DNA from 4 places in the Paenibacillus sp. 4624 genome. Region 4 is predicted to be linked to each of the others. Evidence: predicted binding sites of a transcription regulator. Region 4 holds the regulator's gene; each other region holds the start of a gene.
The links. Region 4 encodes Rex, which represses fermentation and respiration genes when NADH is low (regulators of the CRP and FNR family bind a similar motif). Its sites were predicted from a motif close to TTGTGAAATATTTCACAA; they were not measured.

Region 1: a site for Rex is predicted at 1,550-1,567, ahead of adhE (bifunctional acetaldehyde-CoA/alcohol dehydrogenase). Genes of this name have one in related genera too.
Region 2: a site for Rex is predicted at 3,122-3,139, ahead of nadA (quinolinate synthase NadA). Genes of this name have one in related genera too.
Region 3: a site for Rex is predicted at 2,884-2,901, ahead of ABIE27_RS05945 (cytochrome ubiquinol oxidase subunit I). Genes of this name have one in related genera too.

What each region holds. Positions count from the first base shown of each region.
Region 1 is NZ_JBNDJR010000001.1:922,325-930,509, reverse strand. It holds gene adhE (bifunctional acetaldehyde-CoA/alcohol dehydrogenase) at 1-1,469, opposite strand, end outside; gene ABIE27_RS04040 (Crp/Fnr family transcriptional regulator) at 1,898-2,614, shown strand; gene ABIE27_RS04035 (hypothetical protein) at 2,709-3,458, opposite strand; gene ABIE27_RS04030 (hypothetical protein) at 3,619-4,347, opposite strand; gene ABIE27_RS04025 (winged helix-turn-helix transcriptional regulator) at 4,532-4,855, opposite strand; gene ABIE27_RS04020 (ThuA domain-containing protein) at 5,167-5,895, opposite strand; gene ABIE27_RS04015 (sugar phosphate isomerase/epimerase family protein) at 5,920-6,888, opposite strand; gene ABIE27_RS04010 (Gfo/Idh/MocA family protein) at 7,045-8,157, opposite strand.
Region 2 is NZ_JBNDJR010000020.1:44,791-52,975, forward strand. It holds gene tilS (tRNA lysidine(34) synthetase TilS) at 1-178, shown strand, start outside; gene hpt (hypoxanthine phosphoribosyltransferase) at 231-770, shown strand; gene ftsH (ATP-dependent zinc metalloprotease FtsH) at 871-2,913, shown strand; gene nadA (quinolinate synthase NadA) at 3,210-4,148, shown strand; gene nadB (L-aspartate oxidase) at 4,184-5,821, shown strand; gene nadC (carboxylating nicotinate-nucleotide diphosphorylase) at 5,818-6,684, shown strand; gene ABIE27_RS28930 (type III pantothenate kinase) at 6,691-7,461, shown strand; gene hslO (Hsp33 family molecular chaperone HslO) at 7,539-8,185, shown strand, end outside.
Region 3 is NZ_JBNDJR010000002.1:345,620-353,804, forward strand. It holds gene ABIE27_RS05930 (glycosyltransferase family 4 protein) at 1-397, opposite strand, end outside; gene ABIE27_RS05935 (glycosyltransferase) at 400-1,320, opposite strand; gene ABIE27_RS05940 (hypothetical protein) at 1,320-2,675, opposite strand; gene ABIE27_RS05945 (cytochrome ubiquinol oxidase subunit I) at 3,025-4,440, shown strand; gene cydB (cytochrome d ubiquinol oxidase subunit II) at 4,412-5,440, shown strand; gene cydD (thiol reductant ABC exporter subunit CydD) at 5,442-7,283, shown strand; gene cydC (thiol reductant ABC exporter subunit CydC) at 7,285-8,185, shown strand, end outside.
Region 4 is NZ_JBNDJR010000003.1:62,986-71,170, forward strand. It holds gene panB (3-methyl-2-oxobutanoate hydroxymethyltransferase) at 107-979, shown strand; gene panC (pantoate--beta-alanine ligase) at 979-1,881, shown strand; gene panD (aspartate 1-decarboxylase) at 1,874-2,257, shown strand; gene ABIE27_RS08045 (tetratricopeptide repeat protein) at 2,374-2,994, shown strand; gene ABIE27_RS08050 (hypothetical protein) at 2,987-3,160, shown strand; gene dinG (ATP-dependent DNA helicase DinG) at 3,304-6,165, shown strand; gene ABIE27_RS08060 (redox-sensing transcriptional repressor Rex) at 6,384-7,040, shown strand; gene ABIE27_RS08065 (amidohydrolase) at 7,024-8,185, shown strand, end outside.

The sequences.
Region 1 (8,185 bases), on a different contig from region 4:
ATGATTGCTACGCGAGTAATGTCCGGCATTTTGGCGAGATACTGTGTTGCCCCTTTTTCGAAGTAGACTTTGTTCGGCACTTTGAACCATTGCATATTCACGGTACGGCGAGCCACCCTTTTCACATTGATTAGGTTCACAGCAGTTACGTTAGAAGATGTTGAGTTACGTCCGTACGATCCACAACCCAGTGTCAGTGATGGCATATTCGTATTGTAGATATCCCCGATCGCACCATGTGTGGAAGGTGAGTTTACGATAATCCGTCCCGTTTGCAGGCGATCCGCAAATTGGTTGATCACTTCTTCATTGTTCGAGTGGATAACGGAGGAGTGACCCATTCCGCCAAAAGCAACCACTTCTGCCGCACGCTCAATACCATCTTTTGCGGATTTAACTTTGTAACATGCCAGCACCGGACTCAGTTTCTCGGCGGACAATGGGAATTTGGTGCCTACGCCTTCAATCTCGGCTACCAAAATCTTAGTGCCTGCAGGTACTTCGATGCCGCACATTTTAGCAATGTTCACAGCGGACTGACCTACAATGGTTGGGTTAACTGCACATTTTTCTGCGTTGATTGCACCTGCTGTCAATTTGGCAGCTTCCTCTTTGTTCACAAAGTAACAGCCGTTCGTGATCATTTTCTTTTTCACTTGGTCGAAGATGGGTTCTTCAATGATGACCGCTTGTTCGGACGCACAGATCATCCCGTTATCGAAAGACTTCGACAGAATCAAATCCGTTACCGCCTGGTTGATATCTGCACTTTTCTCAATAAAGCAAGGCACGTTACCTGGTCCTACGCCCAGTGCCGGTTTACCACAGCTGTACGCTGCCCGCACCATCGCTGATCCGCCTGTCGCCAGGATGAGAGCAACATCATTGTGGTTCATTAATGCGTTGGTACGATCCATGGATGGATCATCAATCCATTGGATACAGTCAGCTGGAGCACCGTTTTTCACAGCGGCTTCAAGCAGAATTTTTGCGGCCTCGCGGCTACAGTTCTGTGCGGAAGGGTGGAAACCAAAGATGATCGGGTTACGTGTTTTGATGGCAATCAGTGCTTTAAACATCGTTGTTGATGTCGGGTTGGTTACTGGAGTAATCCCCATGATGATACCAACGGGCTCCGCAATTTTCTGAAAGCTGTCGTACTCATTGTCTTCAATAACGCCTACTGTTTTTTCGTATTTAATGCTGTTATAAACATACTCCGTTGCGAATATATTTTTAATAATTTTATCTTCATATACACCGCGTCCCGTTTCTTCCACGGCCATTTTGGCGAGCATCATATGTTTATCCAGTCCCGCAAGCGCCATAGCCTGCACAATCCGGTCAATTTGCTGCTGATCCATGGACATGAATGCTGCATGTGCTTTGTTTGCTTTGTCGATTAACGTTTGAATATACTGACCTGCTGTCGGTTCTTTTGTTGGGGCGACTTCATTCTTTACAGCCATCTCCCTCATCCTCCTAAAGGTTCGTATTGGTTTGTCTCTCTTGTTTACATCCACATCGTATCATGGGGAAAAGATATATTATGTGATTTTTTTCACAAAGTATGATGAATTTTAATTAAGTTTTTAACATCCCCTTTTAGATGAGAATTCCCTATCTATTTAAAATAGTAGATCAACAGCCTCATCCTTCCCCTGTAAAAGTGAATTTAATCACAATGTTTGAAATTTCGCCATTTTTAAAGGCTTTCCATGCCCCTCAAACGGTAAGTTTAGGTATATACTGAACTTAAAAATTGAACCACCGCAATTTGTACCGTACCTCCACACGGCCGAGATGACCAGATCAGGATGGCACAGTTTGCGGCGAACCTCGGGGGCAACATGCAGCTAGACTTGCCTGACCGGGGAGACAAAGGGGAGATCAACGTATGGGAGAACTAACAAACGTACTGGAAAAACGAGGAAACACCAACTGTTTCTCGGAAGTGAATTTTAATCATCTGCTCGTAACGATGAAAGACCGCACCTACCCGGAAGGTACACATCTATACTGGGAAGGTGACGTCTCTGACAAACTTTATTATATGAAACGGGGACGTGCACAGATCACAAAATCCACCGACGAGGGTAAGGAACTGATCATGTACATGTACCAGACGGGCGATATGATTGGTCAGGCTGATCCATTCTTTGGCTCCAGACACAGCTTCTCGGCGGAAGTTCTGGAGGATAGCGAGATTGGTGTGCTGGAACACAAAGACCTGGAGATGCTGATCTGTCAGCACTGTGATTTTGCGATTGATTTCATGAAGTGGATGGGCATTCACCATCGTTTGACACAAACGAAATTCCGGGATTTGATGTTGTACGGTAAACCAGGGGCACTCTGTTCTACATTGATCAGGCTGTCCAATTCGTATGGAGAAGCGCACGGAGATCATGTGATGATTCATAAAAAAATTACCCATACGGACCTATCCAATATGATTGGAGCTACCCGTGAAAGTGTAAACCGCATGCTCAGTGATCTTCGCAAAAAAGATGCCATTGAGTATGACAACGGTATGATTGTTATCAAAGACCTTAAAATGTTGCAGGGTATTTGCCACTGCGAATTGTGCCCAAGTGAAATCTGCCGCATTTGACTTTGCCTGAACCGTCTTTTTAAAATATCATTCCACGTAAAAAAGCCCAATGTCGCTACATCCCATTGGGCTTTCTTTGCTTCCTTGTATCTTCTCAGGATGCGTTAACAAGTTCAAGCTTTACCGCATCCCGTGGATTTAATTTCATATCCAAACCGTTCTCCATTAACTCTTTGTCATTAACCTTGATGACCCAGCGCTGATTCATCCGAGGCATAACATTCTCAACGGAAACCACAAATTTGTTATTCTCTGACAGCCGCACAACTCCACTGGATTTTAATACGTCACGAACGGTACATTCCTGGACATAAATACCGGCATACTGCCGATTCAAATTTGGTTCAACACTGCCACCGCTCACCTTAAGCAGGGTTGTCTGATATGTGACACCTTCTCCCCCGCTGTCAGCTGCTTTGACGTATATTATGACTTCATCTTTAGCATGAAGCTCGGTATCCCACTTTTCTGGAGCAATATCCTTACCGTTCAACTTCACTGCCCAACTCAGAGATGAATCAAGAGAAACCTCTCCCACGGATTGTATTCGTTTTCCATCTGCCGTAAAATCAACCAACCCGCTGTTAAGCAACGCTTTTTTGAGCGTCAATCCCTCACTGAAATCTCGTTTGATGGACTTCGTTGCATCGGGTAAAAAGGTACTGCCATCAATAGCAACAGTAATCGTATTGGCTGAATCTTTCTCTGAGACAACCGGCTGTTCGGAAGGCTGTGTCTCTCTGGTACACCCCGTCAAAATGACGAGAATAAGCATGCATAGACCTATGTAACCGGGAATTTTCTTCATCATGTAGGTAACACCACCCTGCGTAAAATCATTCACCCTGTTGTCCATACCCTTTATTATGGCACATTCTTTGATAAAAAACAGTGTCAAAGCCGTTACTTTTGTCCTTCCCCTGTTAAGCACCTGCCGTCAAAAAAGGGAGAGTCTGCAAGCAGACCCTCCTAAACTGCATTGGCCATCCGTTTGACCAGACCACTTATTGAACAAAAGCCTGCATGTAGGTACGACCTCCGTCGCCGTCCTTCACATAGGGATTAAGGCCAAACGTCTGGCTATCTGATACAAAAACACCAGTAAGTAAACGACCTTCAAGTAATGCACCGTCTACCTGCACACAGCAGGATGGGGCATCTACGTATTCCTGATACAAAGGAATATGACCATAGGGCTGATGTATTTTGAACACCTTGCCCTGCTCATGCAACGGGCGATCGGAGAAATACGTTGGCACAATGTATTGTCCGATGACTTCCAGTTCATCTGCTGTATAGAAAGGCTCATCACCAAGCCAGGGTGCGAACATGCGGATTTTTTCATATTGTGACCAGACAACGGCCTGAATAAGCATTTCAATCTGAACCAATTTCCCGTTTCCGGCCTTAAGACAAAGCCGGTCGTTGTAGGGTTTTTGTTTTGCATGAGATACACGATCGGGTAACCGCAGTTCACAACCGATACATTTCCAGCCACTAGGCGCTTGAATCCATTTTTGCAGCACCGCCGGAGGCGATTCTGAGCCAGCGCTGTTCATTAAATACGCATCTGCGAGGACAGGGTTTTCCCTACCCGAACGTGAATCAACCGAGCGTTTGAACAGTTCTGCCGTTTTCTGATAAATCAGATGAACCTGAATGGATGCGCTCTCAAGTTCTGCAATATCTTGTTTGCCGTAGCGTATTTCACGGGATAAGCTTTCTTCTCTCATGACAAGTGGCCTCCTTCGCTCCGGCCGTCTGCGGCCATTTTCTATAGATTATACTACATCTGATGACAACATGTGCACCGGATAAGTGAAAAAGTCCCAGGTAAACTGTCACAGAAGACAAAAAACTCTTGATTTCACTGGAAATCAAGAGTTTCTGTACTTTCTGCACACAGCATCTGCTGGTTTATTCCACCCAATGCTCGGCCCAGTCTTGAATTTGGTTCATAACAGGCTGTAACGCCTTGCCCTTCTCGGTCAACTCATATTCAATCCGCACTGGCGTTTCCGGGTACACATGACGCACCAGAATACCTTCACTCTCCAGATCTTTCATCCGTTCAGACAACATCTTGTCACTCATGGATGGTATCAGATTGGAGATGTCTTTGAATCGCTTTGAACCACTCATCAACGTTTGAATAATCAAACCGTTCCAGCGCTTGCCCAAAAAAGAAAACGCCGTCTCAAAGCGCGGACACATCCGCATATCTTGATCTTCCACTTTCATCACCTCTTTAGAGATCACTCAACTTACGTTTTGTTAGTATATTTCATAATAACACATTTAAGCTTTAAAGAAAACGTCTGCTACGAAAAACTTTACATTTAAGAAGCAATACTTGCTACAATGTTTACCGCATACCTTCAGTATACAACACGTTATGGCAGGTAACCATGGGAAATATCGTTTAACACCTGATATCCTTATATTACCCAAAAAGAACCCTTCTACCACAGTCAGATGACCTGGAGAAGGGCTAGGTTTTACCTTATCGACTTATTATGAATTGTCCATGAACCTAACTAAGCTGCTGCGGCTTAGACCAGCACGCCACCAATTGGTCTTACAGGTTCGCTCTTGCCGTATTGCGGCTTCGAGCTACGGGCAGGGTAGGCCCATTTTACAGCGTTGCTGATCACTTTCAAAATTTCCGGATTGTAATAGGTAGGATATGTCTCGTGCCCAGGCCGGAAATAAAAAATCTTACCTTCACCACGTCGGAATGTGCATCCACTACGGAATACCTCGCCGCCCTGGAAGTTACTCACAAACACCAGCTCATCCGGTACTGGAATATCGAAGAATTCACCATACATCTCTTCTTTTTCCAATACAATCTTGCCGTCAATGCCTTCCGCAATCGGATGGGACGGGTTGACACACCACACGATCTCCTGCTCATCTGCTACACGCCACTTGAGATCACAGCTCGTTCCCATCAGCGCTTTGAAAGGCTTGGAGAAATGACCGGAATGCAGCACAATCATACCCATACCGTTCAATACGCGCTGCACTACCTTCTGTACAATCTCGTCGCTGACGCGATCATGTGCCATATGTCCCCACCATATAAGCACATCTGTGGAATTCAGTACCTCATCACTCAAACCGTGTTCAGGCTGATCCAGTGTAGCTGTTCGAATCGCAAATCCTTCGCCGCCAAGTCCGTCAGCAAGCGCACGGTGAAGACCGTCCGGATAAACTTCCTTGACTTCATCATGTATTTTCTCATGGACAAACTCATTCCAAATGGTGACGTTAATCATATTCAATTTCCCCCTAGTATAGCTCTAAACCCACCACATATCGCCCAGCGGTTCCTCGATCAATACTTGCTGGAGATTTTGTACGGCTTTAGAGAATCCTTCTTCAACCGACATCAGACCGTCTTCATGTTCAATACTTACCACATAATCATATCCAACCAGACGCAGGGCACTCATAATGTCCGCCCACGTTTTGTTATCATGTCCGTAACCCACGGAGCGGAACTGCCAAGCACGATCCAACATGTTCGTGTAATCCTGCATATCTGTTACCCCGTGTTTATTCACGTTCACCGGATCGATCGTTGTATCTTTGGCATGGAAGTGATGGATTGCATTTTCACGACCCAAAATGTGAATCGCTTGGACCGGATCAATGCCTTGCCACCACATATGGCTTGGGTCAAGATTGGCACCAATGACTTCACCTGCAGCTTCACGCAGTCTTAGCAAGGTAGCTGGTGTATGCACTGAAAATCCACCGTGCAGCTCCAAACCTACTTTTACGTTACGGTCTGCAGCAAATTTGCCCCATTCCGTCCAGTAAGGGATGACTTTGTTTTCCCATTGCCATTTCAAAATTTCCTGAAAATCGTTCGGCCACGGCGCCACAGGCCAGTTTGGATACTTGGCATCCTCATGGTCTCCCGGACAGCCGGAGAACGTATTAACAACAGGCACTTCCAGCTTTTGAGCCAGCTCTACCGATTTTACGAAATCATCATGGAACCCCTTCGCAATATCTTTTTGCGGATGCAACGGGTTACCGTGGCAACTCAATGCGCTGATTGTCAGACCACGTGATTCTACCGCATTTTTGAAGTTCTTAAGTGCTGTAGGATTGCTTAACAACTCATCTGGTTTACAATGAGCGTTCCCTGGGTGTCCACCTGTTCCGATTTCAACTGCTTTAAGTCCCTTGGAAGCTACAAAATCAAGAGCATCCTCTAATTTACGTCCACCGAATAGTACCAAAAATACGCCGAGTTTCAAATGCAATTCCTCCCTGATTTAGATAGTGTATGATTGCTGTGTTTTGCTATTCCGTTCTCATGCTTGTTTAGTTATTGTGGAAAAACAAGCATGATTCTATCCCGAAAATTCAACGTTATCACTCATGGATCTTCAAACTCGAAACTCCATTATCCATTAATGAGATTCAACTGTTTCATTTTCGGATGGACTGGCATTGGTTGTTACAACGCTGTCATAGGTGCTCTCCAGATGAATGTGCTTGCCTTCAAGAGAAGAACGCTGAAATGCGTGCATGGCTTCAAGCACATGATATGCCAGCTTACCACTTGCTTTGTGCTCGCGTCCGGCACGAATGGACTCCACCATCTCGGTCAGTCCAATGCCCCTCTCGTTGTGGCCGCTTTCGAAGGCCGGCTTAACCGTCTCCCATGTGTCTTGACCATAACGGCGAAGCTTGACTTCTCCATTAAAGAAGTTAGGGTCAGGTACACTAAGCGTGCCAGCCGTACCATAGATTTCGATACGTGGCAGATCAGAAGCGCCGCGGATATCAAAGCTTGTAATCATCGTTACGATGGCTCCATCCGCAAAATCGATCGTTCCAGCCAAGTGGGTTGGTGTTTCGACACGAAGCGTAGTGCCCTCTTTGGGACCTGAACCAACCTTGCGATCAGCAATCTGAATGCCTGCGGACGCGCTGATCCGGCGAATCGGGCCAAGCAGCGTAACGAGAGCCGTCAAATAATATGGCCCCATGTCAAACATTGGCCCGCCCCCTGCCATGTAAAAAAACTCAGGATCAGGATGCCATGCCTCCGGCCCCCCGCCCATAAAGAAGGAAGTAGCCGCAATTGGCTTGCCAATCAAACCTTCTTCAATGGCTTTGCGAGCGGTCTGGATGCCTGAGCCAAGGAATGTGTCCGGCGCAGAACCGACGTACAACTTCTTTTCCTCGGCAAGTTCGATCACTTTGCGTCCATCTTCCAGCGAAATGGCCAGTGGTTTCTCGGCATACACATGCTTGCCTGCTTCCAGAGCAGCCAGATCAGTCATCGCATGACTGCCCGGAATCGTCAGGTTCAGCACAAGCTCAATCTCGTCATTTTGTAACAACTCATCTACATTGTAAACGTTTGCGATATTAAATTCATCTGCCCGTTCCTGAGCACGCTCACGGATCAGGTCAGCGACCGCCACAACCTCGATATAAGGATTCGTTTTAAGATTTTCTAAGTAAATCGCACTGATGTTACCGCAGCCGATGATGCCTGCTTTCATTTTTTTCACGATGATGTTCATCTCCTTACGCGCTTGT
Region 2 (8,185 bases), on a different contig from region 4:
TATTTTCATCGACGAGAAAATTCCCCCATCTGTCAGACCACGCATTCCTGTGGTGTGTGATGGAGCAGGCAATGTCATCTGGTTACCGGGTGTTCGCCGGTCCGATATGGCTCCTGTCAGGGAGAGCACTTCCGCAATCCTGTACATGACTGTAGGCGATTCAGCGATTCAGGGGTAGTGGTTATGGTTCAAGTAAGGCTTTCATAGTATAACTTAGGAGGTTCGCACAGTTGCAGAACGACATTCAGGAAGTATTGATCAGTGAAGAAGAAATTCAGAGTAAGGTTAAGGAATTAGGCGCAACACTTAGTGCCGATTATGCTAACCGGAACCCTTTGGTCATTTGCGTGCTCAAAGGTGCGTTTATATTTATGGCTGATTTGGTTAAAAACATAACGGTACCGGTTGAGATGGATTTTATGGCCGTATCCAGTTATGGTGCGTCGACCAAGTCATCCGGTGTTGTCAAAATCATCAAGGATCTGGATGTATCCGTTGAAGGACGTGAAGTTCTGATTGTCGAAGATATTATCGACAGTGGACTTACGCTCAGCTATTTAATTGAACTTTTGGAAAACCGCGGTGCTGAAACTGTCCGTGTGGTTACACTGTTCGATAAACCATCCGGCCGCAAAGTGGAACTGGAAGCTCATTACACTGGCTTTGATATCCCTGATGCCTTCATCGTGGGATACGGTTTGGATTATGCCGAGCACTATCGGAATCTGCCTTATATCGGGATTTTGAAACCAGAAATCTACACAAGCTAATATCCTGTAAGGCCCAAGCCTTGAGCTGTTCTTGGCTTCTATTGAGAAGCCATGTCGGGCTATGTTAAAATAATTAAAGTGTCTCGAGAGGAGGTAGGGGATGAATCGGTTCATCCGGAATTCTGGTTTTTATTTGATTCTTTTTTTAGTTGTGGTGGGTTTAGTTAGATTTATCACAGATGGAAACGATGTTATAGAAAACCCTAGATATGATCAGTTTCGTGCTGAGGTTAAAGCCAATAATATCGCCGAAGTGACTGTTCAATTCAACGGTCAGACATATCTCGTGACCGGCCGATACAAACAAGCACCTGATGGGGCCAAATCAGAAAATTTCTCAACGTATATTCCTCCTACGGATGAGGCAATTAACGAACTTGTAGCTGCAAGTGAAGCTAACAAATTTGAATATCATCAGGAACCAATGAAAGGTGACAGCATCTGGTTGACGTTGCTGACTTCCTTTATTCCTTTGATCATTATGTTCCTGCTGTTCTTCTTCCTGTTTAATCAGGCTCAAGGCGGCGGCGGTAAAGTAATGAACTTTGGTAAAAGTCGTGCTCGCCTCTACAATGAAGAGAAGAAGCGCGTTACTTTTGAAGATGTGGCGGGTGCAGACGAGGAGAAACAAGAGCTTGTTGAAGTCGTAGACTTCCTCAAGGACCCTCGGAAGTTCGCAGCCGTTGGGGCACGTATTCCGAAGGGGGTATTGCTCGTAGGTCCTCCAGGTACAGGTAAGACATTGCTCGCTCGTGCTGTAGCTGGTGAAGCAGGGGTACCTTTCTTCAGCATTTCCGGTTCTGACTTCGTCGAAATGTTTGTCGGTGTCGGTGCATCACGTGTCCGTGACTTGTTCGAAAATGCAAAGAAAAATGCACCTTGTATCATCTTTATTGATGAGATTGATGCAGTGGGACGTCAGCGTGGTGCTGGTCTTGGCGGCGGACACGATGAACGTGAACAAACCCTTAACCAATTGCTCGTTGAGATGGACGGATTCGGTGCAAACGAAGGTATTATCATCGTTGCTGCAACGAACCGTGCAGACATTCTGGACCCTGCATTGTTGCGTCCAGGCCGTTTTGACCGTCAAATCACAGTGGATCGTCCAGACGTTAAAGGCCGTGAAGCTGTTCTGAAAGTACACTCCCGTAACAAACCACTCACGAAAGATGTGAAACTGGACATTATTGCGAAGCGTACAACAGGTTTCTCGGGTGCAGATCTGGAGAACTTGCTGAATGAAGCGGCATTGCTCGCAGCACGCCGTAACAGAAAAGATATTTCCATGCGTGAAGTGGATGAGGCGATTGACCGTGTCATCGTTGGTACGGAGAAGAAAAGCCGTGTCATCAGTGATCGAGAGAAACGCATCGTTGCTTATCACGAAGCAGGCCATACCATTGTAGGATACTTCCTGGAACATGCTGATATGGTACATAAAGTGACCATCATTCCGCGCGGACGTGCGGGTGGATATGTAATCATGTTGCCAAAAGAAGACCGCATGCTCGTTACCAAACAGGAGTTGCTGGATAAGGTAACTGGACTTCTCGGGGGTCGCGTGGCGGAAGAACTATTTATCGGTGAGATCGGTACCGGTGCGTATAGTGACTTCCAGCAAGCGACAGGTATCGTGCGCAGCATGGTTATGGAATACGGTATGAGTGAGAAACTGGGTCCAATGCAATTCGGAAGTTCACAAGGACAGGTATTCCTTGGACGGGATATCGGTCATGAACAGAATTACTCGGATTCCATTGCATATGAGATCGACCAAGAGATGCAGCGTTTTATTAACGACTGTTATGAGAAGTGTAAAGCTCTCCTTACAAAACATACGAGAGAGATGCATCTGATCGCAGAAACACTGCTTGAAGTGGAGACACTGGAAATGGATCAGATCAAGCAATTGATCGAAACAGGTTCCCTGACACCAAAAGCAGACGAAGACAATTCGGGAGAAGGTACGCCAAATGAAGGCGGCGAGCCAATCGTGGATAACATCGGCGATGTTCGCGTACGCATTCAGGGTAAAGATGAAACGTCTGAGCCACCGGCTGGAGATATTCCAAACGAAGCTCCTGACTTGGATAAAGGGAACAACGATCCTAATGATGGCGGTACAAAGCCGACATCTTAATATGTCAGGTCCCCGGTCATGTTATCGGAAAGAAAAGAGAGCCCATGCGGCTCTCTTTTTTTGTAGTTTTTATTCATGTGGAGAAGAAACAGATAATCAAGAGCTAAATGGCGAACCAGATAGCATAAGGGGGATAGAGCAGTATATCCTGCCTTTTTTCATTTATTGACAGAGTCGTGAACGTTGTGTACATTAGTTGTTAAACCGCTTGTGATTCGTTTCACCAGCGAACATTATGACATAGGTTAGCCCATGAAACAGTGCTTGGCGCTGTCCCGATAAGGAGAGGATCACAGGTGGAAGCTCTGGCTTTAGAGCGCAAGGCTGAGATGAATCGTGAGCTGCGTGAGCGGCTGATGGAACTCAAGAAGGAACGTAATGCCATTATTCTTGCTCATTATTATCAACGTGATGAAGTACAGGAAGTCGCAGATTTCCGTGGAGATTCTTTCCTGCTGGCCCAAAAGGCGGCACAGACAGATGCGGATGTTATTGTATTCTGTGGTGTTCATTTTATGGGTGAAAGCGCTAAAATTCTGGCTCCTAGCAAAACCGTTTTGATCCCTGATGAACGTGCGGGCTGCCCAATGGCAGATATGGTGAACGTGGATGGATTACGTAAGCTGAAGGCAAAGCATCCGAACGCCAAGGTAGTCACCTATATTAATTCCTCGGCTGAGATCAAAGCAGAAACAGATATTTGCTGTACATCAGCGAATGCTGTTCGTGTAATCCAGTCCGTAGATTCAGAGGAAATCATCTGGGTACCGGACAAAAACCTAGGACATTATGTGCAGCAGCACACCGACAAAAAGATGATCATCTGGGAAGGTTACTGCAATACACACGATATGCTCACGGTAAAAGATGTTGTTGAGATGAAGGCTAAGTATCCAAATGCTGAGTTTGTGGTGCACCCGGAATGTCGCCCTGAAGTTGTAGAGATGGGTGACTTTGTAGGCAGTACAACAGCGATCTTGGAATATTGCAAGAAATCCTCCACTAAGGAATTCATTGTCGGCACGGAGGATGGCACAGGATATCAGCTTCGCCTTGACAGTCCGGATAAACAGTTCCATTTTGCAACCAAGTTTCTGGTATGTCCAAACATGAAGGTCAACAACCTGAAGAAGCTGGTTAAATGTCTGGAAACGATGAAACCGCAGATTTATGTTCCACCGGCTGTTGCTGATAAAGCCAGAGAATCACTAGAGCGCATGTTACTGGTGAAGTAACATGCGTTACTCTTGCTCCGAGACAGGTGAATAAGATGATACCGCAATATATATATAATTTTGACCTCTCTGCGCTGCCGATGGTGGAGACCGATGTGCTGGTGATCGGTTCAGGCATTGCTGGCCTGTTTACCGCAATTAAGGCTAGCGAACAGCATCTTGTACTGATGATTACGAAGAAGTCTTTACTTGAGAGTAACACCAGATATGCGCAGGGCGGGATTGCGGCTGTTATTGCTGAGGATGATTCTCCTGCGTACCACTTGCAAGATACTCTTGTTGCAGGAGCAGGTTTATGCCGATCCGAAGCAGTTGAAGTATTGGTGAATGAGGGCCCGGACGGTGTCAGAGAACTGATTCGTCTGGGGACATTGTTTGATCTGGAGAACGGCGAGTTGGCGTTGACGCAGGAAGGTGCGCACAGCCACCGCCGTATTTTACATGCCAATGGGGATGCAACTGGATATGAGATCGTAAGAGCGCTCGCTGTTGAGGTTCACGAGCATCCGGGCATTGACGTTTGGGATGAGCACTTTGTGGTGGATTTGATTACGGATCGAGGAGAATGTATCGGCGCTCTGATTCTGAAAGAAGACGGATCAAAGGTGTTTGTCAAAGCAAAAGCAACAGTGCTTTGCTCAGGCGGGGCAGGACAGTTGTACCGCTATACGACGAATCCGGATGTAGCTACAGCTGATGGGGTAGCTATGGCATACCGTGCGGGGGCTATAGTTCGTGATATGGAATTTATCCAGTTCCACCCGACATCCTTATGTTACCCGGGAGCTCCACGCTTCCTGGTGTCTGAAGCAGTACGCGGGGAAGGTGCTTACCTTCGCAACGTGAAGGGTGAGCGATTCATGGAGAAATATCATCCCCAGCTTGAACTGGCGCCTCGTGATATTGTAGCTAGAGCAATCGTCAGCGAGATGGAACTGACAAACAGTATCTTTGTTTACCTCGACATTACCCATGAGCGACCGGAGATGGTGAAACATCGTTTTCCTACCATTTACGAAACTTGCATGCGATACGGTCTCGACATGACTACAGATTGGATTCCAGTTGCACCTGCGGCACATTATATGATGGGCGGAGTAAAGACGGATTTGAGTGGTGAGAGCAGTATCCCCCGTTTATTTGCCTGTGGTGAGGTATCCTCTACCGGAGTGCACGGGGCCAATCGACTAGCGAGCAATTCCTTATCTGAAGCGATTGTATTTGGCCGCAGAATCGTGGATCGTATCCATTCGTTACCGGCACTCGAAGGTTCACTTGGAAGAGATGTGAAATCTCTGGGTAAGGAAAGTAAGAATACTAACCGTGCAAAAGAACAACAACATTCCAAGCCGGTATCCGAAAGACGTTTACGTCTGCAAAAGATGATGGTTCGTCAAGTGGGACTGCGAAGAAATGGAACCAGTCTAAGGCAGGCTATAGATAAATTGCAACAGGAGTTATCTTTTTTTGATCAGAAGCTTACACAAAGGGAAGAACTGGAGTATGCCAATCTTTTGACTTGTGCATGGCTCGTAACCAGCGGAGCGCTGCACCGTGAGGAAAGTCGTGGAGCACACTACCGTGAGGACTTCCCGGCAAGGGACGATAAAATATGGCAGAAGCATAGTCTGCAGCAGCGAGAACAAGCGATTGTGGAGGAATGGATGTCATGATACTGAACGGATACAATGAGGAACTTATTGAGACGATTAAAGGCTGGCTACGTGAAGATGTAGGTGCAGGGGATGTCACAACGAATGTGACCATTCCGGCAAACAGCCAATCTAAGGCAGTGATTCATGCCAAAGATCATGGGGTCATTGCAGGCATGACGGTTGCTGAGCTTGTTTTTCAAGTCGTAGATCCAGAGCTTCGTTATACGGCAAAAGTTAATGACGGTGATGTAGTTACTCCTGGCACCATACTGGCTGAAGTGGAAGGGAGTACACATTCGCTTCTGACAGGGGAACGGCTCGCACTTAATCTGTTACAGCGCATGTCGGGTGTTGCTACCCGAACACGTTCCTACGTGGATGCCCTTGAAGGATTGAAGACCAGACTTGTCGATACACGCAAAACAACACCAGGTCATCGCTTGCTAGAAAAGTATGCTGTACGTGTAGGTGGTGGAGCCAATCATCGGTTTGGACTGTATGATGCCGTTATGATCAAAGACAATCATATTAAAGGTGCAGGCAGTATTACCGAGGCTGTTCAGCGAGCACGGGCAGTTATTCCGCATACGATGACGATTGAAGTTGAAACGGAAAATATAACTCAGGTACAGGAAGCCTTGCAAGCTGGAGCAGATATCATTATGCTGGATAACATGCGACCTGATCGGATGCGAGAAGCAGTCGCCCTGATCCGTGAGCAGGCTCCGCATGTGAAGGTAGAAGCATCCGGTAATGTATCGCTTGAAACGATTCGCGGAATTGCGGAAACGGGTGTGGATGTAATTTCGGTTGGCAGGTTAACCTATTCTTTTGAGAGCTTGGATATCAGCCTGGATTTAAACGAAAAGAAAGAGGGGTGAACCTCTTTGATTCTAGTCGTAGACGTGGGCAATAGTAACATCGTACTTGGGGTATACCAGGGCCGTGAACTATTGCATCATTTTCGTCTGAGCACATCTCGTCAGTCCACAGTGGATGAATACGGCGTATTGATTTATAATTTATTTCATATGTCCGGTATCTCTGTTCGCGACATCGAGGGTGTCATAATTTCATCTGTGGTTCCACCACTGGTGAGTGTCATCGAAACGATGTGTGTGAAATATGTGGGCAAAAAACCATTGCTGGTTGGGCCTGGTATCAAAACTGGCCTGAATCTACGATATGAGAATCCGCGCGAAGTAGGGGCGGATCGGATCGTAAATGCCGTGGCGGCCGTGGAAAAATACGGCGGCCCCCTTGTGGTCGTTGATTTTGGTACAGCCACGACGTTCGACTGTATTGATGAGAAGGGCCATTACCTGGGCGGCGCGATTGTACCCGGTATTCACATTGCTACCGAAGCTCTTTATGAGCGGGCGGCGAAACTACCCCGAATTGAGCTGGAGAAGCCGAAGAAGGTTATTGGACGCAATACCGTGCATGCCATGCAGGCAGGTATCATCTATGGTTATGCCGGCCAAGTGGACGGCATCGTTGAACGAATCCGTGAAGAGATGAAGGCTGAGCCTATGGTCATTGCCACAGGAGGTCTCGCTACGCTGATTGCAGAAGAAACCCGTAGCATTGAGAAAGTTGATCCACTGCTTACGCTTGAGGGGCTACGTGTCATCTATGAGCGGAATCGGGAAAGGTAGACATATAAAGGGCGGCATACAGCAGGCTGGGATTACAGCTTAAATGTTGAGCCGTTTTTTTCTGTTAGGATATTAAAATGACACGCCAAAGGAGGCTGAATGACTTGGAAAACAACAACAAACAAGACCGGTTGATCCGTGGTACAGCAATGAATGGAAAGGTAAGAGCGTTTGCCGTTCAGACCACAGACCTGGTAGAAGAACTGCGCAGAAGACATGATACGTTTCCCACGGCTACAGCAGCTATGGGGCGTACAGTAACAACAGCTGCCATTATGGGTGCGATGCTTAAAGGTGATGAAAAACTAACCATACAAGTGAACGGAGATGGCCCAATCGGTCAGATCGTAGCTGATGCCAACGCCAAAGGCGAGGTGCGCGGTTATGTTTCCAATCCGCATGTGCACTTGCCGAGCAATCGTTTTGGCAAATTGGATGTAGCGGGAGCAGTAGGAACAGAAGGTTTCATTAATATCACGAAGGATCTAGGAATGAAAGACCCATACCGTGGCAGTATTCCGATTATCTCGGGCGAACTGGGCGAGGACTTTACGTATTATTTTGCACAGTCGGAACAGACGCCTTCGGCGGTTGGAGTGGGCGTACTCGTCGATACGGATAACTCGGTTATCGTTTCGGGCGGATTTATTATTCAGCTTCTCCCAGGCCTCACTGATCCCGAGATTACAGAAATCGAGAATGCTATTGGTGCCTTGCCTCCGGT
Region 3 (8,185 bases), on a different contig from region 4:
GAATGTGATCGGCAACCTGGCGTTTCGTCTCGAGCGGCAGGCGGGGGCGGTCCCAATTAATTCCATGACATATCCCAAGGCTGCCAGGTTTATAGGTGATGGGCTGCCACAGGCAACTGGCATAGATGATCGGACCACGGGCTGCTGCGGCCATTCGGTCAAAGGCTTCCGGTACATTTTCCATGTCGTAATCATAACCATAGACGTCAATCTGTTCGGTTCGGGTTTGGAATGCTTCGAAATAGGATAGCTGGTGCACCTCGGGGATATGTCCGAGTCCGCGGATGACACTGCATAGATCGAGAATATAACGTTCCAGTCCGCCTCCAAATACCCGGCCAAACTTCCGGTTGTAACCATCGGTAAAACTATGGGTCAGTATGCTGACCACACCCATAATTAGGACTCCTCCTTCCAAGGGAGCAGGCGCGGTTCAGGGTCCAGAATGGACTCATACTGCGCTGGGTTGCCCCATTCTCCATGCGGATCAATACGTTTGTAGCGTAAATATTTGCGTACCCGATCCTCCAAACTCCCTGCCCAGCCGAGATGCTGAACTTTCAGTTCAGTGCATACTCCTGGCAACACGGTACAGGACGCGGGAAGACGAGGAACATGGTGATTCTGTTGCGGGTAAAAGTAAGGATAGCCCGGCATGTAACGGACAAGGGAGGCGGTGTGACGTTTGTGCATCGCCCAAAGCTCATCCTCCCGATAATGTGTTCGGCAACCCCACATATCGTAGAATCGGAAGGCAAACCAGTCTGCATAGTCCTGATCAATGAGCTTGCGCATTGCCTTTTTGGCTTCAGCACTGTATAGTTCATCTGCATCTACCGAGAGAAGCCAGTCTGGATCTGTACTGACTGCAGCTTGCCATAACGTGTTGCGAAGGCGCCATTCTTCGGCAAACAGTGGCTTCTCCAATACGTCAAGACGAACTACTTTTGGGAAAGCTCTGCATATATCCGGTGTTCCATCTGTACTGGCGTCATCCACGATGACGATTTCATCTACGAATTCACTCAGATCTTGCAACACTTCTTCCAGATACCGACCTTGTTCATTACGTACCTGGAGCATGGCAGTCAGCTTGTTGTTTTTACTTCTGCGCACCCGGCGTACGGGAGAGTTTTGTTCATACGCATCCACCTCTACATCACGTGTGGCAGAAGGATGGGGTTCCTCTTCGATCCGTGAGTTAACGATACGATGAACTTGACTTGAGGAACTTTGGGATTCGGAACTGGAAGACGTTTGAAGCGAATCATGCATAACGGGTCTACTTCCAGGGGTTCTGCGCTTCTTCGGGTCTATCATTAAGGCACCTCCCCAAGCAATTGCTGTACAGCATGATCCAGCAGCTCCAGTTCCATAATCCGAGCTAAAGCCTCTTCATCCTCCACAGCTGTCTCCAGAAACTGTCTTACCGCACCGTGACGTTCACCCCGAAGAGCCAGAGCTGTCCCGGATAGTTGTCGATATTGCAGAAGGCTGGCCGCATCCTGAATATCACTGGCATGAACGAGCGCAAGCGCATCCTCCACACACTCCGTTTCCTGATAGATGCGGAACTTCCAATGCCTTGCCGTTTCCCCGCCAAGCTCATCCAGAACGCGCAGAGCACTGCCATAATCATCATTGATACGCAGCAGTTCTGCCCGCACCAACTGTTCCTCTCCGGCTTCAAGCCAGCGGCACAATTGCTCATAATGATGGCGTTCCTGCTCGTTATTTGCACTGATGCCAAACACCTGTAGGGCTTCTTCAATCTGACCTGATCTCGCATAGATGGCGGAGAGGAACCGGTAATGGGACACCACACAATCCTGTCTGCCGTTGATAACAGCATGACTGAATGCTTCCTTGAGTGAAGTGCCGGCGCGCGAATCCTCCAGCAGATACTCATAAGCGGACAGAAGAAACGAAATAGTCTCATGAGCACCTGTTTTGGCTCGGAGCTGTCTGTAGTAATCGGCTCGCGCACGACATTGAAGCATGGTAATGTGGTCTGGCTTACCTGTCAGTACCTGCTGAAGTGCATGCATAAAAAATATCTCATAATCGCGCAGTGGAATACGTGTACCCTCATAATGGATGTAACCGGCGGGAGAAGTGTCTTCTCCTCCTAACCAGATGGCACGGGTACCTTGAAAGAGCAGCTTCATGTACCGGGTCTCCGAAGATGTGGCCACCAGATCGGCAATGCCGACAAGTCTGGAGATACTGCTCTCCCAGAGTGGAGATGCGGCTTCATCTCCTACCGGTTCAGGCAATAGTGCAATACATATTTCCGGCTGTAGTGAAGCTACAGCCATAAGCCAATATGGATGTGTAACGATTGCAACGGTATGTTGTTCCTGTAATCGTTTTTCCGCCTCCGATAGGGAGATCACTTGAATGGCTTTTGGCAAATCTTCTTCTTCAGATGTACGGCTGCTGACATAAAAGATCGTGCTTTCTTGAGCTACGAATAACGCAGCGATGTCCGGGTAGGGGAAGGATGACCAGCCACCTTTTCGCGGGAAAATCACATATTGAACTGCAATGTCTGTGGACACAGACAGATCCGTTGTTGCCTTCTTGGAGTCCTCTTCCTGCCTCATTTTTTGCGTTGGACCAGTATCAGTTGCCTGTTCAGCGTGTTCCATCTGTAACTCACCACACTTTGACAAGGGATTTTTGGTATGTAAAAAGTCGTTGCAGCACTTCGCATATCTCCGTCTGACACTAACATATGGGCATTTGTCTCCAAACATGAACAACTTCCATGAATACATGCATCAGCTCAAGACGAATGGAGGTACGGACAAGCGCAATAAATAGGCTTAATTTTATCTATTGTGTGACCGAGGTCACTTTTTTTGCTTAAGAGAGGCTGGATTGTGAGAATTATCACATGTGAAAAATAGGTAATCTGGCACAATACGTTCAACAACGTATTTGGAGGACAGACAGCGAAGATGCCCGCTTCAAGGCCATTTACGTATCTTGCTAAAGCGAACAGAAAGAAGGGGTAAAGGTATGGATCCGATTATGTTATCGCGTATCCAATATGCACTTACAACGATTTTCCACTTTTTCTTCGTACCGCTATCCATTGGCCTCGTGCTGTTGGTAGCGATTATGGAGACGTTGTATGTTGCGAAGGGAAAAGAGATTTACAAAACGATGGCCAAGTTCTGGGGCAAGTTGTTCCTGATCAACTTTGCCGTCGGTGTGGTCACCGGTATTTTGCAAGAATTCCAGTTCGGCATGAACTGGTCGGAGTACTCCCGGTTTGTCGGTGACGTCTTTGGTGCGCCACTGGCGATTGAGGCTCTGCTAGCGTTTTTTATGGAATCGACATTTATCGGTTTATGGATATTCGGCTGGGATCGTTTGTCTAAAAAAGTGCATCTGGCCTGCATCTGGCTCGTATTTGCCGGTACATTCCTGTCAGCGGTTTGGATTCTGGCAGCGAACTCGTTTATGCAGCATCCCGTTGGATTCGCCATCAATAATGGCCGGGCGGAGATGAATGACTTCTTTGCACTGCTTACGAATGGTCAGCTTCTCGTTGAATTCCCGCACACAATTTTTGGTGCGTTAATGACGGGAGCCTTTGTGGTGACGGGAATTAGTGCGTATAAGTTAATGAAAAAACAAGACGTGGACGTGTTCCGCAGATCTTTCAACATTGCCATTATTATCGGTCTCGTATCCTCGCTGGGCGTAGCTTTCTCGGGGCATTTTCAGGCACAATATCTGGTGGAAACACAACCGATGAAGATGGCTGCAAGCGAAGGTACGTGGACGACAACAGAAGATCCGGCCCCGTGGACGGTCATAGCCTCCATCGACCCGGAGAAGCAGGAAAATTCGGGTGAGATCAAAATTCCTGGATTACTTAGCTACCTGTCTTACAGTAAATTTTCAGGCAGTGTCAAAGGTATGAAAGAACTGAATGCTGAGTATCAACAAACGTACGGACCTGGGGACTATATCCCTCCTGTACGCACGACGTTCTGGAGCTTCCGTGTCATGATTGCTGCAGGCGGCTTGATGATCCTGCTTGCGATGTATGGCACATATCTGGCTTGGCGTAAGAAGCTGGAAGTGGCTAAACCTTGGTTTATGCGTCTGATGGTCTTTGCGATCTCCCTACCGTTTATTGCAAATTCAGCAGGATGGATTATGACCGAGGTCGGAAGACAGCCATGGACGGTGTTCGGGTACATGACGACCGAAGCAGGTGTGTCCCCGAATGTTTCCGCAGGAATGATTTTGTTCTCCACGATTGCCTTTACTGCTGCGTATACGGTTCTTGGCATCGTGATGGTCTTCCTGTTTGTACGCAAAATCAAAGCAGGTCCATATGCAGTCGATAAGTCGGAAGAGCATGATGAGCCGGCCGATCCGTTTGGCGTAGATGGGGGGTATTCCGTTGTTACTAAGTGAGCTGTGGTTTGTGCTGATTGCCGTATTGTTTATCGGATTTTTCTTTCTTGAAGGATTCGATTTCGGGGTGGGGATGTCTACGGGGTTGATTGCCAAAACAGATCGTGAACGTCGTACGTTAATCAATTCAATTGGTCCATTCTGGGATGGAAACGAGGTCTGGCTGCTGACCGCAGGCGGTGCCATGTTTGCAGCCTTCCCGCACTGGTATGCAACGCTGTTCAGCGGATTCTACCTGCCGCTGGTGGTTGTGTTGCTATTGCTGATTGGACGCGGAGTTGCCTTTGAATTCCGCAGTAAAATGAAACAGCAGCACTGGCGTAGAACGTGGGACATCATTATTGTGGTGGCAAGTGCGTTGCTGCCATTCCTGTTTGGGGTCGTTTTTGCAACGTTGATGAAGGGGCTGCCTATTGATGAGAACATGCAGATGCATGCCGGCTTCCTGGATATTGTTAATCCGTACACCGTTGTAGGCGGCTTGAGTGTAACGTTGTTGTGTTTGGTTCACGGGCTGTTATTTGCTTCCCTGCGTACCGTAGGTGAATTGAGAGAACGTGCACTTCACATGGCGAAAAAGTTGATGATACCACTGGTGGCAGTTCTTGCTATATACGCGATATTAACCTATTTGATGACCGACGTATTTACCGTTCGCGGCTGGGCGCTCTGGATTATGATTGCGCTGGGTGCTGTGGCGCTGTCTCTTGCGGCTTACTTCATTCGTCAGCAGCGTGAAGGTTGGGCTTTCGGGATGACGGGTGCGGTTATTGCCATTGCTTTTGCCTCCGTATTTATCGGATTGTTCCCACGAGTTATGGTGAGTTCCATCAATTCGGCATTTGATCTGACTGTATATAACGCAGCATCGGGTGCTTATTCATTAAAAGTGATGACCATTGTTGCCTGCACATTACTGCCATTTGTACTTGGATATCAGATCTGGAGTTATTATATTTTCCGCAAACGTCTGAACGAACAGCACCACCTGGAGTACTGACATGGGACGCGGGCTAATGAAGCTGCCGGGCATCCGGCCGGTACTTGCACTGGCATCTGCGTTGGTGCTGTTACAGGCGATGACGATTATTATGCAGGCCAAATGGTTGGCACAGGCCATTACGGCATTATTTGAAGGTGCTGCGGTTTCGTCACAGTATCCGGTGCTGCTGTTGTTCCTGGCTGCTTTTGCCGCTCGCTATGCCTTGTCATTCTGGTTACAGCTTGTCACTACGCGGTATGCGGAGAGAACCGGAACCGATCTGCGTAAACAGATGACGGAACAATGGTTTAGACTTGGGCCGCGTTATGCCAAAACAGAAGGTACGGGACATCTGGTGACGCTGGCACGTGAAGGTATTTCCCAATATAAAACGTATCTGGAGCTGTTTATCCCGCGTATGCTGGGCATGGGCTTCACACCAGTTATCATTCTGCTTTATGTATTCAAACTGGATACGATGTCCGGTGTGATATTAATGCTGACGCTGCCGATTCTGATCGTGTTTATGATCCTTATTGGTCTGGCGACTCAGCGTAAGATCGATGGACAATTCAAGTCCCATAAAGCGCTGGCGAATCATTTTGTGGATACGCTGCGTGGGTTGGAAACGTTGAAAACGCTGGGTCAAAGCAAGACACACGAGGGCTCCATCATGCGAGTGAGCCAGCGATACCGAAAAGCAACGATGTCCACACTACGCATGGCCTTTTTGTCCTCGTTTGCGCTGGATTTCTTCACCATGTTGTCGGTTGCGTCCGTTGCGGTAGGTCTCGGACTTCGGCTTACGGAAGGACATATGTCACTGTTTGCTGCTCTAACGGTATTAATTCTAGCACCGGAGTATTTCCTGCCCGTACGCATGTTGGGTGCAGATTACCACGCGACTCTGGATGGCAAGGAAGCTGGAGAAGCGATTAATCAAGTGATTGGACGAGGCAAGGCCGCAGAACAGCGTCAGACAGAGGCCTATGCAAGTGAATTGGATCAAGCGGGGGTGTTGGGTGAACATGAAAACGGCCCTGTCTCCTCTTCACAACTGCGAGTGGTGTTTAACCGGGATAAACATGGGATGCATAATGTGGCAACGGCATCCTCTTGGGGAGAACACAGCCGATTAGCGCTGAAGGATATTCAGGTTCAGCATGAAGCAGAGGGAACTTATTCCCTTCAGGATGTGAGTTTTCAGCTGAAGGGCATTGGTAAGATCGGAATTATCGGTGCCAGTGGAGCGGGAAAATCAACGCTCATCGATGTTCTCGCAGGTTTTCAGCTTCCAACAGCCGGACAAATGCAGGTCAATGGTCAGCCTATGAGTCTGGAACTGCTCAAGGCCTGGCGTAGCCAGACGGCTGCGATTCCGCAACATCCGTATATTTTCAGCGGTTCAATTGCGGATAATATTCGTTTTTACATGCCGGAAGCATCCGATGTGGAAGTGGCTCAAGCAGCGCAGGCAGCTGGGCTGACAAAGCTATTGTCATCTCTTGCAAATGGGCTGCATGAACCAATTGGTGCAGGGGGCAGACAGCTCAGCGGCGGCCAGGAGCAACGTGTGGCGCTGGCAAGAGCTCTGCTGAGTGAACGCAGTGTTCTGTTGCTTGATGAACCTACGGCACATCTGGATGTGGAGACTGAATATGAACTGAAGCAGACGATGCTGCCCTTGTTCGAAGGTAAACTCGTCTTTCTGGCAACTCATCGTCTGCACTGGATGCCGCATATGGATCATATTATTGTCATGGATGGCGGTACGGTAGCCGAGACAGGCACACATCAGGAACTGCTTGCACGAAAAGGGGTATATTATCACATGGTTGAGGCGCAGATGGAGGCGATATGAGATGAAATCCGGACATCCAGGTACAGAGAGCGAACGAGGCGGACAAGGTAGAAAAAATAGCTGGATTACTCCATACGCGGCACAGTACCGCTGGCGATTTATCGGTGCGATTGCACTCGGCACATGCGCGGCTCTCTGTGCGGTGATGCTCCTTTTTACCTCCGGATATCTGATCTCCAAGTCTGCGCTGCGTCCTGAAAATATTTTGATGGTCTATGTTCCGATTGTGGGTGTACGTGCCTTTGGGATCTTCCGGGCGGTGTTCCGTTATGTCGAACGACTGGCTGGGCATGATGCTGTTTTGCGTGTACTCGCAGATCAGCGGGTTAAGCTGTATCGCATTTTGGAGCCGCAGGCTCTGTTTCTGCGTTCGCGAATGCAAACCGGTGACGTGCTCGGTGCACTGGCTGATGATGTAGAACGTCTGCAAGATATTTATTTGCGTACCGTATTCCCCGCTGTTACAGCACTTGTGATCTACGGTGCTGCTGTACTGGCATTTGGCAGTGTAGATCCGAAGTTTGCACTATGGATGGCACTGTACATGTTGTTTATTGTTGTGTTGCTTCCTGCGATTTCTTTAAAACGAACCTGGAGATGGCGTGTGCAGCTCAAAAGAGAAAACAGCAAGCTGTACACACGTCTGACCGACGGCGTACTCGGGCTGGGAGACTGGATTGCAAGTGGCAGAGCGTCAGCGTTCGTGCAGTGGCAGGAAGAGGATGAGGAGTATGCTGATCAGATTCGCCGTAGACTGCGTCGCTGGAACCGTTGGCGCGATTTTATTGCTCAATGCCTCATTGGAGTAATGGTTGTGTGGGTCACTATGTGGGCAGGACAAAATGCTTCAGCGGCTCAGCTACCTGCGGTTATGATTGCGGCATTTGTGCTCGTCCTGTTCC
Region 4 (8,185 bases):
GGACGATCGCAAGTGACTCTTTTTTGACTTTTCGGGACTTTTTAGTGGAAAACTAAAAGGTTTTTTTGTTGCGTTTAATTGAAAAGGTGAGAGGGGCACAAGACAAATGGCAAACAAACAAGCATTAAACATCGTGAAAATGAAAAAATACAAGCAGGATGGCATTCCGCTTAGTATGATTACAGCTTATGACTATCCGACTGCTCTGCTCGCAGAAGAAGCCGGCATTGACATGATTTTGGTGGGCGACTCTTTGGGGAATGTTGTCCTTGGTTATAACTCAACTTTGCCAGTTACGATTGATGATATGGTCTATCACACTCGTTCGGTTGTGCGTGGTGCGGAACACACGTTTATCGTTGCAGATATGCCTTTTATGACGTATCACGGCAGCATCGATGAAACATTGAAAGGTGTTCGTCGATTGATGCAGGAAGGTCATGCCCAAGCGGTCAAAATGGAAGGCGGCGTTGAAATCGCGGAGACAGTCAAGGCTGTTGTGCAAGCAGGTGTGCCTGTACTCGGGCATATTGGATTGACACCACAATCGGTGAATCAGATCGGTGGTTACCGGATTCAAGGCAAGGATGCAACAGATGCCAAACGTCTGATGGATGAAGCCAAAGCGCTTGAAGCCGCAGGGGCCTTTGGCATCGTGCTCGAACTCGTGACGGAAGAAGTGGCCGAAGCAATCTCGAAAGAACTGTCGATCCCGACCATTGGCATTGGAGCAGGACGGGGATGTGACGGTCAAGTGCTCGTTTTCCATGATGTGGTTCAATATGCTTCACCATACACACCTAAACGATTTGTCAAAACCTATGGTGATGTAGGAAGTGTAATTCGCAGCAGTATTGAAACGTATGTAAAAGAAGTGAAGGATCGCTCCTTCCCGGCTGAAGAGCATGTCTTCAGTGCAGCAGATGGTGTGCTGGATGGATTGTATGGACAACGCAAAGAAAAGGTGGAAATTCGCTGATGAAAGTCATACGCACGATCACAGAGTTAAGACAGGAAATAAGCCTGATGCGAAAAAAACAAGCGATCCATTCCGAAGAAACGATCGTTGGACTGGTTCCCACCATGGGATACCTTCATCAAGGCCATGCCAGCCTGATGAAAGCAGCGAGAGAACAGAGCCACATCGTTGTTCTAAGCATCTTTGTTAACCCGATCCAGTTTGGCCCGAATGAAGACTTTGAAAGTTATCCGCGGGATGAACAACGTGACGTGGAAACGGCTCGTGCTCAAGGGGTAGATATCGTATTTATTCCCTCGGTGGATGAGATGTATCCACAGCCGACACAAACGACGATTGCTGTATCCGGGATTACAGAGCGCTTATGCGGGGCATCTCGGCCAGAGCATTTTAACGGGGTAACTACCGTAGTTTCGAAGCTGTTTAACATCGTGCAACCGCAAAAAGCTTTTTTTGGTATGAAGGATGCCCAGCAGGTGGCCGTTATTGAACAAATGGTACATGATCTGAATATGCCAGTGGACATTATCCCTTGTCCGATCGTTCGTGAGCAGGACGGTTTGGCGCTCAGCTCCCGTAATGTCTATTTGAGCACAGAGCTGCGTCAGGAAGCTTTGGTCCTGTCTCAGGCACTCCGTGCCGCACAGGAATCGGTTCAAGTCGGGACAACTGTTACAGCGGAGGACATTCGCCGTCTGCTTCGTGAACATATTGGCAAATCTGCGCATGCTGTCATTGATTATGCCGAGATTCAGGCTTTTCCAAGTCTGGAGCCTCTTGCAGACCAAGAGGAATTGAAGGCGTATGATGATCTGCTGATTGCACTGGCTGTGAAATTTGGGAAAACAAGATTGATTGATAATATACGTATTCAAAAAATGGAGGTGCTGTCCCATGTTTAGAACTCTAATGAAATCCAAGATTCACCGTGCTACGGTAACGGAAGCCAACTTGAATTATGTGGGCAGCATTACCATTGATGAAGATCTTATGGAAACTTCGGATTTAATGGAAAACGAAAAAGTGCAAATTGTGAACAACAACAACGGAGCAAGGCTTGAAACCTACGTTATTCCTGGGCCTAGGGGCAGTGGCGTCATTTGTCTGAATGGTGCCGCCGCTCGTCTTGTACAGCCTGGAGATACAGTCATTATCATTTCTTATGCCATGATGTCTCAGGAAGAAGCGAACACGCATAAACCTACCGTGGTGTTTGTGGACGGTCAGAACAAACCGGTTCAGACGATGAAGAAAGAGGTTCACGCCACGATCTTGTAATCGGCTGGGAAGGAGAATGAAATCAGCCCATCCAGCAAAAAATGAGTACAGGTCACTGCACTAATTCATTTTCCAAGGGTGGGGATGCATCGATGTTCCAGCATGTTTTCGCCGAAATGAACGACATGTTAGATGAAATTATCAAGAGCTATCCTTCCGCTGAAGGTCTGGACAAACAGGAGTTATTACAGAAATGGAATTTGCTCAAACGAATGAGTGACGGGATGCTGGATGAATGGCTGATGTTTGAAGAAAAGATGAGTCAGATTCGGGAAAGAGAGCTGGACAAACCAGCTTCTCTTGAGCCGGAGCAGGAAGCAGTGACAGCTTTGCCTGAACTTCATCTGGAATGCTTCAGCCGGGGCCAAGGATATTTTAAGTTGCAGATGTACCCGCAGGCTATTGATCAATTCTTACGGGTGGTGAACGATTACCCGGATAGTGCCTTAACCCGTTTTTATCTGGCACTCGCACACTTAAGCCTGGAGCAGATTTATGAGTCTGAAACCCATTTACAACAAATTATGCTACTTAAGGGATCGGCAAGACTCAAAGGCCTTGTATGTAACGCGCTGGGCTGTATTCAGGCGAAGCTTTCCAATCCAGAAGCAGCATGCTCCCTGTTTGCCCAGGCCCTTCAGTATGACCCGACGTTGACCGAACCTCTGTATAACATGGAAGTTTGCAGACTGAACAGAGGTAAACTGCAATATGCAAACCAGCTAGGGTGTGTTTGAAAACACTGAAGGAAGCCAATTTTGCCGAATTTTCGTTCCAAGGCAGGAAGTTTACCGCAGGCGTGCCGCGGCACGCCAAGGGGAAAGTGACGCAGCAGGGGGCGAAAAGGCGGTAAATGATGCATTTCAGTCGGCTTCAAGACACGCCCTGACTGCCCTGAATTGAAAAGAACATTTGGCAACAAAAGAACGGTGTTTCCTCCTTTGGCATAGCGGTGGAAACACCGCTTTTTTGTCAGTTAATTTTCAAATGTCCTTTTTTTTGCTATGCTGTAACATAGACTGGAATGGAAGGGATCGTATATTGCAATGAAATTTGCCGTTTTGGATTTCGAAACAACCGGCACGCAGTCCGACGGTGAGATCATACAGGCCGGACTTGCCATTATAGACCATGACTTCAGCATAACTCAAATATATAGTTCTTATGTAAATCCGGGTGTTCCCATTCCACCATTTATTACAGGGTTAACCGGAATTACAGAAGAAGATGTCGCGGATGCTCCATCTCTTGAAGAGATGATGATGGAGATGGTACCGCTTCTTGACGATGTGGTTTTGGTGGGCCATAACGTTGCATTTGATTTTTATTTTTTACAGAATGCGCTTGATCGATGTGGATATTTACCGTTTACAGGTCGAATTCTGGATACGATTGATTTTTTGAAAATTACATTTCCGTCGCTGGGTTCATACCAGCTTGGTTATGTATCAGCCGAATTTGGATTTGAACATGACCGGCCCCATCAGGCCGACAGTGATGCACTCGCAACAGCTCATGTTCTGCTTAAATGTCTCGATGAACTTAGGGAGCTGCCATTAATTACAATTCAGCGTCTTAGCGATCTGTTTGCACCAGAGGACAGTGATCTGGGCTGGTTTTTCGACGGACTACGTGCGGAGAAGGAAGCAGAACCGATTCAAGACCTGGATGGTCATACGTATTACCGTCAGCTGGCACTTAACGTCAGTGACTGGACGGAAATTGGAGCGCCTCGTGATGAAAGAGAAGCGAACCCTCTGGAGGGCGTGACCTTTGATCAGTTCTTGGATCAGGTGAGAGCGAACCTGAAAGAGACACTGGATCATTATGAAGAGCGTGAAGCACAGACACAGATGTTTGGCAGTGTACGGCAGGCGCTGGACGAAGAGAAACATCTTCTGCTGGAAGCCGGAACGGGAACAGGGAAATCCCTGGGATACTTGTTGCCTGCTATTTATGAAAGTGTAAAACAAGAGCAGAAGGTGATGGTAAGCACTCACACCATTAACTTGCAAGAACAACTGCGTGAACGGGATATTCCGATGCTGACGCAGGTGGTGCCTTTTCCATTCAAAGCTTCCGTGTTCAAGGGGAGAGGCCACTATCTCTGTCTACGCAAATTCGAACACAAAATCAACAAACGTGAGTTTGCTACTCCGAAAGAGGACTACTTCACGGCAGCACAAATGATTGTGTGGCTTACCCAAACCGAAACGGGTGACGATGAAGAATTGAACCTCAGTGCACGCGGAGGAGATTTCTGGGAAACGGTGCAGAGCGAGTCCGAGTCTTGTCTCGGTAGATCCTGTCCGTGGTTCCGCAAGTGCTTCTATCATCGTGCGAAACATGAGGCAGGACTTTCTGACATCGTGATCACCAATCACTCGAAGCTATTTACAGACGTGAAAGCTGCTCATCAGCTGTTGCCAGCTTACGAAAGCCTGGTCATTGATGAGGCGCATCATCTTGAAGATGTAGCGGGTAAACATTTGGGGCTTCACATGAAGTATTTTACGCTTGTACACACACTGACCCGTTTGTTTAAAGATAGTCGTAATGGTCAGCTTCCGATGCTTCGCTCTCAATTGTCAGGGCACGAAAACGGTGTACAGTGGGGTTCGATGGTGGATCAGATGTTTCCCCTCGCCGTTGAAGTGAAGGAAATGTGGGATCGTCTAAGCGATGCTTTGTTTGGTCTTCTGCCTGAACGGAGTGATGCTTCTCCAGGGGAGACTGGACAGTTCTCATTACGGCTTAAAGCGTCCCAGAAGCCTGCCAAGTGGCAAGAGTTGCAGGATTTGGAGAACCAGATCTATGTGACATTAGGTGATTTGGTGCGCAAGGGTGACAAACTACTGCTCGAAGTAAAAGAAGATCAGGATGATTACCAGTCCGACAGTCTGATTACAGATATCACCGGGCTTTTGAAAGATCTGACAACGATGAAGGAAAATTTAAGATTTTTCATGCGTATGGATGATGCCAAGACCGTGTACTGGATGGAGGCCAGCGGACAGTTCCGTAGTAAGTCACTCCAGTTATACGCTGTTCCGGTGGATGTGAGTGCGCAATTGAAAGAGATGTTTTTCGATAAAAAGAAAAGCGTTGTACTTACATCGGCTACGTTATCGGTGGATAAGTCATTCCAGTTCATGATTGAGCAGCTGGGCCTGCAGGAAGCTGCCGACAATAATCGGCTTCTAACTTCTATGCTGCCTTCTCCATTTAATTATCGGGAACAAGCTTTGTTAGTTATTCCGCGGGATTTCCCGAGTTTGAAGGGGAGTGTAGGTGACGCACACTTTGTACAGATGCTGGTGCATTCTCTTGCCCAGACGGCGATAGCAACCCAAGGACGTATGATGGTACTGTTTACCTCTTACAAAATGCTTCGACAAGTCTACGAGCCGCTGAAAGAAGCTTTGTCCGGGAATGACATCTCGCTGCTGGGGCAGGGTGTTGACAGCGGGAATCGTTCGAAGCTGACCCGACGCTTCCAGGATGCCAAAGCAGCAGTCCTGCTGGGTACGAGCAGTTTCTGGGAAGGCGTAGATATTCCAGGTGAAGCGCTGACCTGTCTTGCGATTGTAAGACTGCCTTTCCAGCCCCCTAACCATCCGCTTCTGGAAGCGAAGAGTGAACTGTTGCAAGAGCAAAAGAAAAATCCATTTATGAAGCTGTCTGTGCCGCAGGCAGTCATTCGCTTTAAGCAGGGGTTCGGCCGACTCGTTCGGACGGGCAAAGATCGCGGGATCGTCATTGTGTATGATACACGAGTGATTGAAGCTTATTACGGCAAGTACTTCCTGTATTCGTTACCGGGACCAAAGATGGAGCATATGCTCACAGAACAGATGGTTCCCCGTATTGCTGAATGGTTGGATCGACCTGCGGAAAATCAAAAATAATTACGATGTACGGCTATAACATTGCATTGTACTTCAACATGGCGTTAAACTTTGGAAAAGACTTCACAAAGTTAGAACAGGGCAGCGCTTATATGAACTTATATTCCTATTAATTCGGGCATTCTGTATGAGGACATGATGCAAGGATCTTGCATGTATACAGAATGCTCATCTTTTCAATATTTATTTAATCGTGGCGATGGTAAGGGGGAGCAAGGATGAAATCGGATAAAATATCAGAAGCGGTAGTACGGCGTCTGCCTGTATATTTGCGTTATTTAAACGAGTTGGTTCAACGTGAGGTGACAACGGTTTCCTCGCAGGAACTGGGACAGCGACTGGATCTGAATCCAGCTCAAATTCGTAAAGATTTAGCGTATTTCGGTGATTTTGGTCGTAAAGGAATCGGGTATGATGTGTCTTACCTGATTGAAAAGATTCGGCACATTTTGAAAATCGATCAGCAAATTAATGTGGCTCTGGTGGGAGCCGGTAATCTCGGACATGCTTTATCGAATTATAATGCTTATTTGAAGGACAATATGAAAATTGTCGCTATTTTTGATGCCTTTGGGCCGAAGATCGGCAGTAAAATTAATAGCCTGACCGTACAACCGATGGAAGAACTTACCGAAGCGGTTCAGAAAGACAACATTCGTATCGGTATCATCACGGTGCCGGACACCGAAGCTCAGAACGTTGCCGATCAACTGATTGAATCGGGCATTGAGGCGATTCTGAATTTTGCGCCAACGATTCTAAAGACGCCTTCACATGTTCGCATTCATCATGCAGACTTTACAACGGATTTGCTCAGTTTGGCTTATTATTTGGAGAATGGGAAGGAAGATGAGCTTGATGACAACAACGAATAAATGGGTAATCCACCATGGTAAATTTGCTGTAAACGAAGGTGCAGATTGGACTGTGGTTCAAGGATATATGGTCGTTGAGAATGATAAGATTGTTCATATTGGTGAGACGCTGCCGGATGGTGACGAGAACCTGCCTAAAGTGGATGGAAAAGGTATGCTCTTCCTGCCGGGTCTGATCAATACGCATGGTCATGCAGCGATGTCTCTGCTTCGGGGTCATGGTGATGATCTGGCACTGCAAGTGTGGCTACAAGAAAAAATGTGGCCAATGGAAGCCAAAATGACTTCTGAGGACGTGTATTGGGGAGCATCCCTTTCGGTGCTTGAGATGTTAAAAGGCGGAACAACAGCTTTCCTGGACATGTATGACCACATGGATCAGGTGGCAAAAGTGGTTGAACAGTCAGGGGCTAGAGCTGCGCTGGCTCGTGGTGTCATTGGACTGTGCTCTGAAGAAGAGCAGATGCGAAAGCTCGAAGAGTCCGCTGCATTTGCGCGTGAATGGAATGGACAGGCGGATGGACGCATCACAACCGTAATCTCTCCGCACGCACCTTACACATGCCCTCCAGATTACATAGAGAAACTTGTTCAGGTTGCGCATGATTTAAACCTGCCTCTTCACACCCACATGTCAGAGACATTGCGTGAAGTGGAGCAGAATGTAACAGATTACGGCTTACGTCCAGTGGCCCATTTGGAGAAGCACGGCTTCTTCTCACGTCCTTCACTTGTAGCACATGCGGTGCATCTGAACGATGAAGAGATTGAGATTTTGGCGCGTCATGATGTGGCTGTATCTCATAATCCAGGCAGTAATTTGAAGCTCGCATCGGGTGTTGCCCGTGTTCCTGCCTTGTTAAAAGCAGGTGTAACTGTATCGCTGGGAACAGACGGACCGGCAAGCAATAACAATCTGGATATGTTTGAGGAAATGAGACTTGCAGCTTTGATCCATAAAGGCGTATCCGGTGACCCAACCGCTGTACCTGCTGGTGAAGCGCTGCTGCTTGGAACAGCTTACGGCGCGAAGTCCGTCTTCCTGAACGATACCGGTGCATTGCAAGTTGGCAAGAAGGCTGATTTTATTGCGCTGAATATTGAACAAGCTCACTTCTATCCGCACACGGATTTGATATCCCATG